DNA from 2 places in the Chroococcidiopsis sp. CCNUC1 genome. Region 1 is predicted to be linked to the other one. Evidence: riboswitches for the same ligand, from Rfam matches in the RefSeq annotation. Region 1 holds a riboswitch; the other holds the start of a gene.
What was found. A riboswitch is a leader RNA that binds a small molecule or an ion and turns the genes downstream of it on or off. The one in region 1 is predicted to bind cyclic di-AMP.
Positions count from the first base shown of each region.

Region 2: linked by a shared signal. The riboswitch ahead of ntrB (nitrate ABC transporter permease) and the one ahead of M5J74_RS15320 (glycosyltransferase) in region 1 are both predicted to bind cyclic di-AMP.

Region 1 is NZ_CP097480.1:3,262,514-3,268,416, forward strand. It holds gene M5J74_RS15310 (2Fe-2S iron-sulfur cluster-binding protein) at 1-8, opposite strand, end outside; gene M5J74_RS15315 (selenium-binding family protein) at 45-1,400, opposite strand; cyclic di-AMP (ydaO/yuaA leader) riboswitch at 1,751-1,886, shown strand; gene M5J74_RS15320 (glycosyltransferase) at 2,030-3,295, shown strand; gene M5J74_RS15325 (hypothetical protein) at 3,339-3,551, shown strand; gene M5J74_RS15330 (VOC family protein) at 3,663-4,109, opposite strand; gene M5J74_RS15335 (DMT family transporter) at 4,205-5,110, opposite strand; partial or broken gene M5J74_RS15340 (SulP family inorganic anion transporter) at 5,198-5,903, opposite strand, start outside.
Region 2 is NZ_CP097480.1:1,742,543-1,748,445, forward strand. It holds gene M5J74_RS08175 (universal stress protein) at 1-612, opposite strand, end outside; gene M5J74_RS32600 (hypothetical protein) at 602-730, shown strand; gene M5J74_RS08180 (ABC transporter ATP-binding protein) at 756-1,595, opposite strand; gene M5J74_RS08185 (ABC transporter substrate-binding protein) at 1,652-3,055, opposite strand; gene ntrB (nitrate ABC transporter permease) at 3,222-4,064, opposite strand; cyclic di-AMP (ydaO/yuaA leader) riboswitch at 4,164-4,312, opposite strand; gene M5J74_RS08195 (ArsB/NhaD family transporter) at 4,468-5,805, opposite strand.

The DNA.
Region 1 (5,903 bases):
GTTTTCATTCGACCAAAAAACCTGCCCCTATGATTCTCTTAACTCTAAATCCAAATATCTGAAGTACAATCGCCACCAGGATATCGCATTTCGTGGGCGCGGGCTGCGCCGTTTGGTTCTTGACCAAAATCTATGTAAAAGTTTTCATTAATTTTCAATCCTCCCTTTTCCGTGTCGCAATCAATTTGCAACATGTAAGAGCCATTTTTGGCTAAGTCTGGATAAAATTGATTATCCCAAGTACTGAATAGAGAGTTAGTGACATACAACCGCTTACCATCTAAACTTAATTGCAGCATTTGAGGACCACCTTGCAATTTCTGCCCCTTAACTTCGCCACCTTTTCCTAATAAACCACCACACCAAACTTGCCCAGTCAATTTAGGCTGAGAAGGATTGCTAATGTCATACTGACGAATATCTCCATGCAACCAGTTGGAAAAATAGAGATAGCGATCGTCCATTGACAGCAAAATATCGGTAATTAAAGAGGGAACGGGAATTTCCCAGCCTTGAACCTCGACGGATGGAACATCAATAACTTTCTCAACTGCCCATTGTCCGTTAGATTTGTGCCAGTGCCAAATATTACTACTTAAGGCTGCACCAACATAGCCGTGCGTACTCTCTGGGTTGTGGTGAAAACGCACTTCTAAAGGAATTAAACCTTCTGTACCTAAGTCAAAACTTTGAATAATTTCGTGTTTTTTCCAGTCCCAAAAATGCAATTGCTGACCGTAATTTCCGGCTGCGACATCGTTGAGGTCAAAGCCTGGATAATACGTTTTGGGTGCGCCCCATTCGCTACTTACCATGATGTTATGGCGCGGCTGATACCAAAAGTCATAATTAAACTTCATCGCCGTGGCTTGTTGTTCCCAACGTCCGACAATATCAAAGTTTTCATCGAGTAACAAAAAGCCGCCAGGTGCATTCCCTTGACTATCACCTAACATCGAAATCATCACATGACCATCTGCTAGACAATGGACTGTATGAGGGGCTGTTAAATTTGTTTTCGCTTTGATTTCTTCTGGTTCGATGACTTTATAAATTTGAGGCGATCGCGTTTCTTTTGTATCTACAATATAAATCCGGCTCGATCGCTGTCCAGGTACGATCGTAAAGCGACGAGATTTACGCGCGTCACCGTGACACGAACTACATGCATTCCAACCAAAATGATGTAACTCATCGCCTAAATAAGGCATCGGTAAGCGATGAATTACCTGAGAATATGTCGGAGAGTCAGGATCGACATCAATCGTCGCTAAATAATCTGGTGCTTCAATTCCCGTACCCGTATAAAGGGCGATCGCATATAATGTTTTTTCTCTTTCTGCTTGCATCGCCGCTTGGGGAGATGCATAGCCAGGACCGCAGCAAGTATGATTGGTCATTGGTCATTTGTCGTTGGTCATTGGTTAAGTGCGGATACGACATGTCATATCTCTACAGTTAACCGTCTACTAATAACAAAACTAGCATTGATTGCTAGGAATACCGTACTATGTTTGTATTTCTTACAGATGGCTGAGATCCAGCAGTTTTAAATCAATTGTCAAATTACTGTTCATCTGACTGTGACGCGCTAACAGCACTTGAACGAATGACAACCTTCACGAGTAGTTCACAACTCAAATAGAAGTTTCACATACAATACTTAACAATCTGACCGAGTTTACTTCACAGTTTGTAACTTTTATTGACAGAACGTAGGGAGCGTGGTTTAGGATGTAGTTAACCAGATTAAATAAGTCAGCCTAATCCAATCATAATTGGAGCGGAGGAACCGAATTTTGGGGCTTATCTCTGAGATAAACAGAGAGGGACATCTCTCAGTCCTAGCCCGTCAGCTAACTTCGTAGGCGTTGAGAGGAGACTGTAAAGATCGAAGATTTCTAGATCCCATTCAGTGTCCTTGGCTGGTTTAAGCCCGCTACGTTTTACCTGTACTTGGTGCTAAGGAATTGATTCCTGATGGCAGCCAGAGGCAGGAAAGCTAGCCATAAGGAGAAGTAAACCAACAATGTTAGAAAAACAGAATCGCATTGCTTTAATTTCTGTTGATGGCGATCCAGCGATTGCGATTGGGCAAGAAGAGGCTGGAGGTCAAAACGTTTACGTGCGCCAAGTCGGTCTTGCCCTTGCCCAGCAGGGATGGAAAGTCGATATGTTTACTCGCCGTAGCAGTAAAGAACAAGCGGCGATCGTGCAACACAATGCTAATTGTCGCACGATTCGGTTACCAGCGGGAGCGCCAGAATTTATCGGACGGGACGAACTATTCAGTTATTTACCGGAGTACGTCAAAGCTTTCCAAGCTTTTCAACAACAACATGGATTTCGTTACTCGCTCGTCCACACTAACTACTGGCTATCTGCTTGGGTGGGAATGCGATTGAAGCAACTGCAACCTTTGAGTCAGATACATACATATCACTCGTTGGGTGCAGTTAAGTACAGAAATATTGACGAGATTCCAGCGATCGCAACTAAACGGTTAGCAGTAGAAAAAGCTTGTTTGGAAACAGCGGAACGGATAGTAGCCACCAGTCCTCAAGAACAAGAACACATGCGATCGCTTGTTTCAACCACAGGACAAATTGATATTATCCCCTGCGGTACGGATATAGACAGATTTGGGGCAATCGAACGCGAAGCAGCGCGGCAGCAGTTAGGAATTGCACCGGACGAAAAAGTCGTGTTGTATGTCGGTCGATTTGACAAACGTAAAGGGATTGAAACCTTAGTGCGATCGGTGGCAAGGTTGCACGCAGCAGGTCGGACTAACTTGAAATTAATTATCGGTGGTGGCAGCCAACCCGGTCGCTGTGACGGCAGAGAACGCGATCGCATTGAAGGAATTGTTGGAGAGTTAGGTTTAGATACGATAACTGTTTTTCCAGGTCGCTTGGACGATCGGATTTTGCCAGTCTACTACGCAGCTGCCGATGTTAGTGTCGTCCCCAGTCACTACGAACCTTTTGGTTTGGTAGCAATTGAAGCGATGGCAAGCCGAATTCCCGTGGTTGCTAGCGCTGTCGGCGGTTTGCAATTTACCGTAGTTCCAGAAGAGACGGGATTACTCGCACCTGCTAAAGATGACGTTGCGTTTGCCCAAGCGATCGATCGCATTTTAGCCGATTCTAGCTGGGCAAGAAAGTTAGGGGAACGAGGTCGGCAACGGGTAGAAAATCATTTTAGCTGGCAAGGTGTAGCAATCGAATTAGGACATTTGTATACCACATTGAATTCAGCCACGGTTGAGACGAGTAGAGCGATCGCAGCTTAGCAATAGTAAACGTTGGATAGCAAACTGCACAAGGAGAAATACCATGTTAAGGATTGGGGATTTCGTGCAACACAAGCAAGCAGATCTAACTGGTGTTGTCATCGGTTACGGACATCAGATAATTGATGACATTTATTTGCCAACATTAGTGGTACATTTAGATCGAAGCAAAAGTTTCAGCCGCAAAGGTATTATGGAAGATCTATCTTCCAAGTGGTTGCCTGTGGAAACAAAAATGCATACTCATGCCGCTTAGAGCTGAAAATTAGATTTTTGTTTCTGAGATTTTCGTGTCTGTTGTATTTTCCTGAGTTGTGAAGTGTAGGACTACCTGAGTCTGAATTGTCAGATTCAGGTTTTTTTTTGCTCATACTGGATCGCACCGGATTTCTACCATAAATCCATCTGGATCGTAGCAGTAAACGCCTCTACCTGTAGGGCGACTGACAGGACCGTGGGCGATCGCAATTTGATTATCTTTCAATACTTCCACGGCGCGATCGAACAATTGCGGATCGATATCGAAGGCAAGATGATAGGCACGAGTAAAACTCCGTTCGGGATCGGGATCTGGTGGTGTTAACTCCGGTTCCCAGAATAAATCTAAAACCGTTCCATCTGGAGTGACAAAGTTAGCGACTTTGCCTTGCGCTACCAAATCGATTAGAGTAGAGGGGATTTCATCGCCTGTCAGTTCGTGCAATCCCAGAATATGACAGTAAAAGTGGCGCGATGCTTGCATGTCTTTGACATTTAAGGCGATGTGGTGGACTCGCCGCAGGTTGCCAGGTGCAAGGGTACTGGGAGTAGTCATGGTGAAGTCAGTCCTCGTAGGGGCGGGTTTTTGAAGATCCCTATACTAGAATAAACAGTTTTGCGGTTAAACCCGCCCGTACAGAAATGGTGAAATCAGTTGGTTGACTTCGTTTTTTGCAGAGAGTTAACATTGAAAGCCAAAGCAGAAACAATCAGTAACATACCTACAGATTCCGTAAGTCCTGGTCGTTCTCCCAGTTGCAGCCAAGCCGTTAATACTCCCACTACAGGATTCATTAACATACCCAATCCTGCCGTACTTGCAGATAGATGATTTAATATATACAGCCAAAGCAACATTGCGATCGCCGTACCTGGGATAACGTTGTAAATCAACGCTACGACAAACTCGTTAGACCAAACAATCGGTTCAGAGGGAATGAAGAGAACGACAAACAGTAGCGGCACAGCACCGAAAAGAGTTTGCCAAGCTGTCAGCGATAACAGATCTAAATTATGTTGTTGTTGCAATTTCTTGGCGACAATGACCCCACCAGCCCAGCATATCCCCGCAAGAATGGCTAATACCTTACTAAAAACCGTCCCATCAAGCTGCTGAGGTTCTAAAATCAGTAGCAAACCAGCAAAACTAAGGGCGATCGCAATCCATTGTATTGTTCTGACTCGCTCTTTTAACAGCACCCAGGCTAGAATTAGCGTCCAGAAAGGCATTGTGTAAACCAAAACTGCCGTTTTTCCGGCTCCACCACTAACTAAAGCCCAAGTTGCTAACCCATACAATCCACTCGTCTGCAACAACCCCAGCAGAAAAGTACCCCCAACTGCTTGAGGTAACAACGGTTTTTTCAACCACGCCATCACGAGAAATAAACTCAAGGCTCCGAGAACTATCCGCAAAGTTGCGAATGTAAACGGTGGTGAATATTCCACTGCTACTTTCATTTGTACCCAGTTATAACCCCAAATCAGAGCTAGGGCAAACAGAGCTAAAATCGCACTGTGGGTAGATGACTGAAATAGAGATTTAAGCCTCTGCAAAAGTCTTCAAGAGGATTCTATCGAGTTTACTCTGCCAGTGTAACAAGGTGAAATCCAATAGGAAACTTGACAATAGAACTCCCAAACTCAACCAGTCCGCAAACCGATTTCAGCTACATCTAAACCGATTTCAGCTACATCTACTACAACTGCTTGTTTCAGGGCATCAGTTCGATCCAGAAATAGGTTATCGTATGGGACTAAATTGAGAATGCCAAGACTCTCTAAAAGATGCTTGACTTTACCAACTGCCCCACGATAAATACTTGAGAACCTTTTGCCTGAGAATCTTTAATGGCAGCTTCGATTACCAGTGCCGCAGTTTCATCTAGATAAGGAACATCGCTCAGATCCATCACTAAGGTATCGCAACGCTTGATAGATAAATGTTCGCGGGCGATCGTTTTTGCCACTCCAAACAGCATTGGTCCCCCCATGTAAAACAAAGAAACTCGCCCATCAGCTAAATTGAGCAACTCTTTCTCTTCTAAATTGAGCGGGACGGAATCATCTGCACCACAAACTGCTTTGATTCTTTGAGCTTGTAAATGGCTCAATTGCTCAATTGTCAGCAAGTTAGCAATAAACATTCCTACCCCAGCCGCAACCATCAGATCGAGGAAAACTGTCATCAGCAGTACGCCATACATGATTAAGGTTGATTTCCAAGAAACCTTATGCGCTCGTTTCAAGAAATTCCAATCGAGCATTTCAATTCCAACCGCGAAAGCAATTCCAGCTAAGACTGCCATTGGAATGTTTTCCGCCAAGTCAGCCAGCCATAACACTACGA
Region 2 (5,903 bases), 1.5 Mb from region 1:
AGAAATTCCTAATATCGCACAAGGAAGACTTGGATCTAGTTGCCGAATGACTAAACTATTTTGAGAATGACAACCTAATAGCATTATGTCTGCTGTTTCAGTCTCTACAATATTTTTGAGTTCCGTAGCTAAAGAACCAAATCGTAGATGAGCCACAAACGTACCTTTCCATGCTTCAGCTAAACATCGCGCTCGCCATAAAATTTCGTCTGCTTGTGCTAACAAAATTGTTTTAGATTTGGTTGCGAGTGCCTGAGTTCCAGAGAGAGTGGCGACAGGTGTAGATTTCTTTTGTCCCCGACGAAAAGCTTTTGAGGAACTGGAGCTATAAATTTTGGTCAGTAACTCTATTTGTACTTCATCTAAGACATAAACAACGTGAATTGTGACTTGGTTTTGAGTCGCCAAGCGAGTTTGATGAGCAATTAATAAAGCTAGATCTAACGCTGCTTGGCTGTCAGGAGAACCGTCATAACCGACAACTAAATTTAGCGATCGCTCGGATGTATTATTCTGAGTTTGATATCCAGTTGGCATCCGCAAAATCAAGTTGTGTACGTCTTGACTACCTAGAGCATTTTGCAGCCGCGCCAGAATGGGTTTGAGGTTCACAGTTTTTCCTTTGGGTAAGTGGGAGACAAGGGGAACAAAGGAGAGGGGGGGACAAGGGAGACAAGGGGACAAGGAAGAAGCTAAATCAATATACATTCTTCTATCTTCTGACTCCTGACTTCTGGCTCCTGACTTCTAATAAATTATTCGTCTTGGGTGAAATAGCGATCGAGAAAATCTAAGGCGCGATCGCGCAGTTCCACGTATTCTGTTGAATGTCGCATGGCATGGCGATCGCGGGGGTGAGGAAAGGGAACGTCGATGATTTCACCAATTTTAGCGTTGGGACCATTTGTCATCAAAACAATGCGATCGGACATATAAATTGCCTCTTCTACGTCATGAGTAATCATCATCACCGCCTGTCGCTGATGTTCCCAAATATCTAAGACTTGTCTTTGTAATTTTCCGCGAGTGAGAGCATCTAGCGCTCCGAAAGGTTCGTCCATTAGTAGCATTTTTGGACGAGTCGCTAAAGCTCGTGCAATTCCTACTCGCTGTTTCATCCCTCCCGATATTTCATCAGGATACTTATCTGCTGCCGCTGTTAAATTCACCATTGCTAAGTGTTCGTTTACAATGCTAATTTTTTCGGCACGGCTAGCATTTTTTATCACTTCATCTACTGCGAGCCTAACATTTTCCCTTACTGTTAACCACGGCAATAGGGAATATTGCTGAAACACCATCATTCTTTCTGCGCCTGGTTTGCGGATTTCTCTCCCTTCCAGCCTTACCGATCCGGCAGTAGCTTTTTCTAACCCAGCCACAATTTTCAGTAGAGTTGATTTACCGCAGCCAGAGTGACCGATAATAGAAATATACTCATCTTCCGCTATAGTCAAATCGATGCCATCGAGAACGACAAATTCACTGCCATTAGGATTACGATAAGATTTGACGAGGTTTTTAATTTCTAGGAAGTTGCGAGAATTATAGTCAAGCTCGTTTTGGTTAGGATAAAAACTTGTGGATTTGGTCATAAGATTAGAGGGAGTAGGGAGTAGGGAGTAGGGGAAATACCAACTACTAACTACTATTAACTAGACATAAAAAAAGATTTTGGGCGATTTGCTCTAATTTCAAAACTGTTGAGATATCCGACTGGATCGCTAGGATCGAAGGCTTTTTTGTCAATAAAAGCTGTGGCTGGTTCTACCTTGTAATCTTCTTTCGGGCATTCAATTCCCATTTCGGCGACGATTTCGCGGTATATGTCAGTTCTCCAGGCTTTTCGGGCTACAGCTTCGGCATTTTTGGGAACTTCTGGGATTTGTCCCCACCGTACCGATTGAGTCATCAACCACAAACTTTGAGACTGCCATAAAAAAGTGGAATGGTCGTTTGGTATTGTGGCAAGGTGAGCGGGATAATCGAAAAAGACTGTTGTTTCCGGTGCTTTGACCAGCCGCTTTTTGTCATCGAAACCACCATAGTTGTACTCTCCAACGATCGCAGCGCGGGTCAATTTCGGCTTAGCCGCAGTAAAGGAACGTTGTGAAATCACTTTAGCAACTTCCTCCCGATTTTCTGGTTTGCTGCAATACTGACAGGCTTCAACCATTGCCTTAACTAGCGATCGATATGTTTTTGGGTAGTTAGTAATAAAGCTTTCCATTACCCCCAGCAATCGATCTGGATGTCCCTGCCACACTTCTTTACCTTGGGCAAAGGTAAAACCTACACCCTCATTTCCTGTAATGGCGCGAGTGTTCCAGGGTTCGGCAACCATATAAGCTTGCATCGCCCCAATCCGCACGTTCGTCACCATCTGGGGGGGAGGAATGATAATAATCCGAAATTCTTTGGTTGGATCGACACCCGCCGCCGCCGAGAGGTAGCGGACGAAATATTCATAAATAGCAGAACTCAACACGACTGCCCAAACTCGCTTCTCTGAAGCCAGGTTGTCAAAATAATTGCGAAAATCGCGTCCGAATTCTTCTAAGTTGCCATTGTACTCCCGCCAGGGACGCAAACCCGCATCCCACATGGCGCGGTTCATTGTCATAGCGTTGCCGTGACGGTGAATTGTCATTGCCGCACATAGGGGGGCATGACGCGCGCCTTCTGCTCCTGTCCTGGCGTTGGTGACAGCACCACTGACAACGGGAGCAGCATCGGTACGTCCGAAGATGATGCCATCTCGCGAAGTTCCCCAGCTAGCTTCGCGGTTGAGTTTGACATTTAGCCCGTACTTGCGGAAAAATCCTTTCTGCCAAGCGATCGCAAATGGGGCGCAGTCGTTGACTGGTACGTAGCCTACTGTTAAATTTGGTTTTTCTAAGGTTTTCGGATCGACTATTTGTTCAATAGCTGCGGCTTCTGCTGTAAGTCCTGTGGCGCTTCTGTCGCCGCTAATCGCGCAACCACCCAGCGACATTCCCGCCGCTGTCGCGCCTATTCCTGCTAAAAACTCGCGTCGCGTCCAGTTGGTGTTCATATTAAGTGAGTGGCGCGTAATAACTAGGGTGTAGAGTGTGGGGGGGGATTGGTAGTTGGTAGTTGATAGTTGGTAGTTGCACCTGAAGCTCCCCTGCTTCCTTGTCCCCCTTGTCCCCCTTGTCCCCCTTGTCCCCCTCAGCCTCCTCAGCTCCCTCAGCTCTCTTCTAAGCGGGGCGGCGGTGGATGACTAGAGATTCAATTTTGGCAACGGCGAAGTCTAACAGTAAGCCTGTTAAGCCAATTACCAATACTGCGAGGAAGACGGAACTAAGATTGAGGCGACTCCATTCATCCCAGACAAAAAAGCCAATCCCAACACCACCTGTGAGCATTTCTACAGCAACAATTACCAGCCAAGCGATACCTAAACTAATTCGCAAGCCTGTAAAAATATAAGGTAAACTAGCGGGTAAAATAATTTTAGTTATCTGTCTCCAAGGTGGCATTTCTAAAACTCTAGCAACGTTGATATAGTCTTTCGATACACTAGAAACACCCAAGGCTGTATTAATAATTGTGGACCACAAAGAAGTAATAAAAATTACAAAAATTGCCGAAGGATCTGCCAAATTAAAAATCGCTAAGGCGATCGGCAACCACGCTAAAGGCGATACAGGTTTGAAGATTTGAATAATGGGATTGAGTGCCATCATTGCTGGCTTTGACATTCCAATCAAGAAGCCAACAGGAATTGCTACTGCTGCGCCTAAAGCAAATCCGATTAATACTCTTCGCAGACTTGCCAACAATAGCCAGCCAATGCCTAAATCGCCTGGACCGCGTTGGTAAAATGGATTGAGAATGTAGTCTAAATTCGCTACTAGTGCTTGTGGTGGAGTAGGCATTAATTCGGGATTGACAAGAGCGATCGCCCACCACAAAATAATGATGCCCAAGAAACCATCGGCAGGTAACAGAACAGCATCCCTGATAACAATCGGTCTAACCCTTTTCCACGCAGCTTGTCCGGCTACTGCTAGAGTAGCAAGATTTAACTGAAATATCATATTGATACTCCTCAGAGTTAATCGCAGGTACGTAAAATCGAGCAGTACCAGATAGGAACACTGATGAGTTCAAAACATTAATGAAATAATGCTTACTCTTCAGTCTCCTCTCAATGCCTACGAAGTTAGCTGACGGGCTAGGGCTGAGAGATGCCCCTCTTAAATTAAGATAAGCCCCTTACAATTGGTTCCTCCGTTCTAGCTTCATCTATATACATGTGAAGGACTAGATTAGGCTGACTTACTCTAACTTTCCTAAGATATCATCGCTATTTCTCTACCGTCAATCATTCTGTAGATATATGTATTTATTTGGTAATTGGTGATTGGTAATTGGTAAGTGGTAAGGCAGCGAGCGGAGTTTTTGGGTAGCGATCGCAAATCGCAAATGACAAATGACCAATTAAATCAAAAACCGAATTGTAACGTATATAGCAGCAACTATTAATTGGACTGCCATTACGGGTAAACCATATTTGAGAAAGGTTTTAAATGAAATTCGCCGTCCGTGTTGTTCGGCAATTCCGGCAGCAACTATGTTAGAAGAGGCTCCAACTAAAGTTCCGTTTCCACCTAACGTTGCACCAAACATCATGGCATAAAACAGAGGTAATACTTCTGCTGGCAACTCTCCTGTAAAACTTTTTTCTAGAATTACTGGCGATGCCAAACCAATATTGACTACATACTGTTTGAGTAACGGAACCATTGCCACAACCAAAGGAATGTTTGGCACGACGCTTGAGACTATACCAACAAAAAAGAGTAACGCTAGCGAACCTAAAGCAATATTTTTTCCTAAAATTGCTGCTAGAACACCAGAAAGGCTAGTCACGACGCCAGTTTTCTCTAGTCCACCAATTAAGACGAAAATGGACATAAAAAATATTAACGTACTCCAATCGACATCTCGCAAAATATTATTAACTGTATCAATTTTGCTATGATGTGACAGTAACAATGCTAAAGCTGCACCTAATAAAGCTACCGCAGCAGGAGAAATTGGAATTGGTAACATTTCCCCAATAACAAAGAATGTTAAAACACCAGCAATCAAAACAATCCCTAATGTTAAAACTTGAGGATGATTAATTTTTGGATGGGGAAGATGTTCTAAATCTTCTAAATCTTTATGCCAAATTTTACGAAATAGAAATGGTAGCATTGCAACCACAGTAATAACTGCAATAACTCCACCTAAACTGAGGCGCGCGAGGTAATCAATAAAGCTGACGTTTACGGCATCTCCGACAATAAATGTAGCTGGATCTCCTACCAATGTTAGTAATCCGGCACTGTTGGCTACGAATACCATTAAGATGAGTAGTGGTACAAAGTTTACCCCTACTTCCTCTGCAATCGGAGGAATCAGCGGTGCTAGTAACATAACTGTTGTAGCATTGGGCAAAAAAGCGCAAATTGGAGTTGTAATTGCCACAATTCCCAGTAGCAAGCGCTTGCCTTGTCCTTTAGCTAAAATCACAATTTGGGTGGCTAAATAATCAAAAACTTTTGTAGGTTCAAAAGCTCGTACCAACACCATTACGCCAAAAAACAAAGCAATGGTAGAGTAGCTATTACCAATATATCCAATTGCTTCATTTAGCGTTAACACATTTGTAAAAACAAGAATTAATGCTCCTAAAAATGCCGCGATAGTCAAGTGTATCCATTCTGTCATCACGAAAAAGATGACACTAAGGAAAGTAATAGTGCTAGCGATCGCCTGCCAGTTTTCCATATTATTACTACTGGTTTGATTATTAATTATTCTAACCAAAGTTATAGAGCTTTACATCCATACAAAACTCTACTAATGCGCTTGATATTTATTGGTAG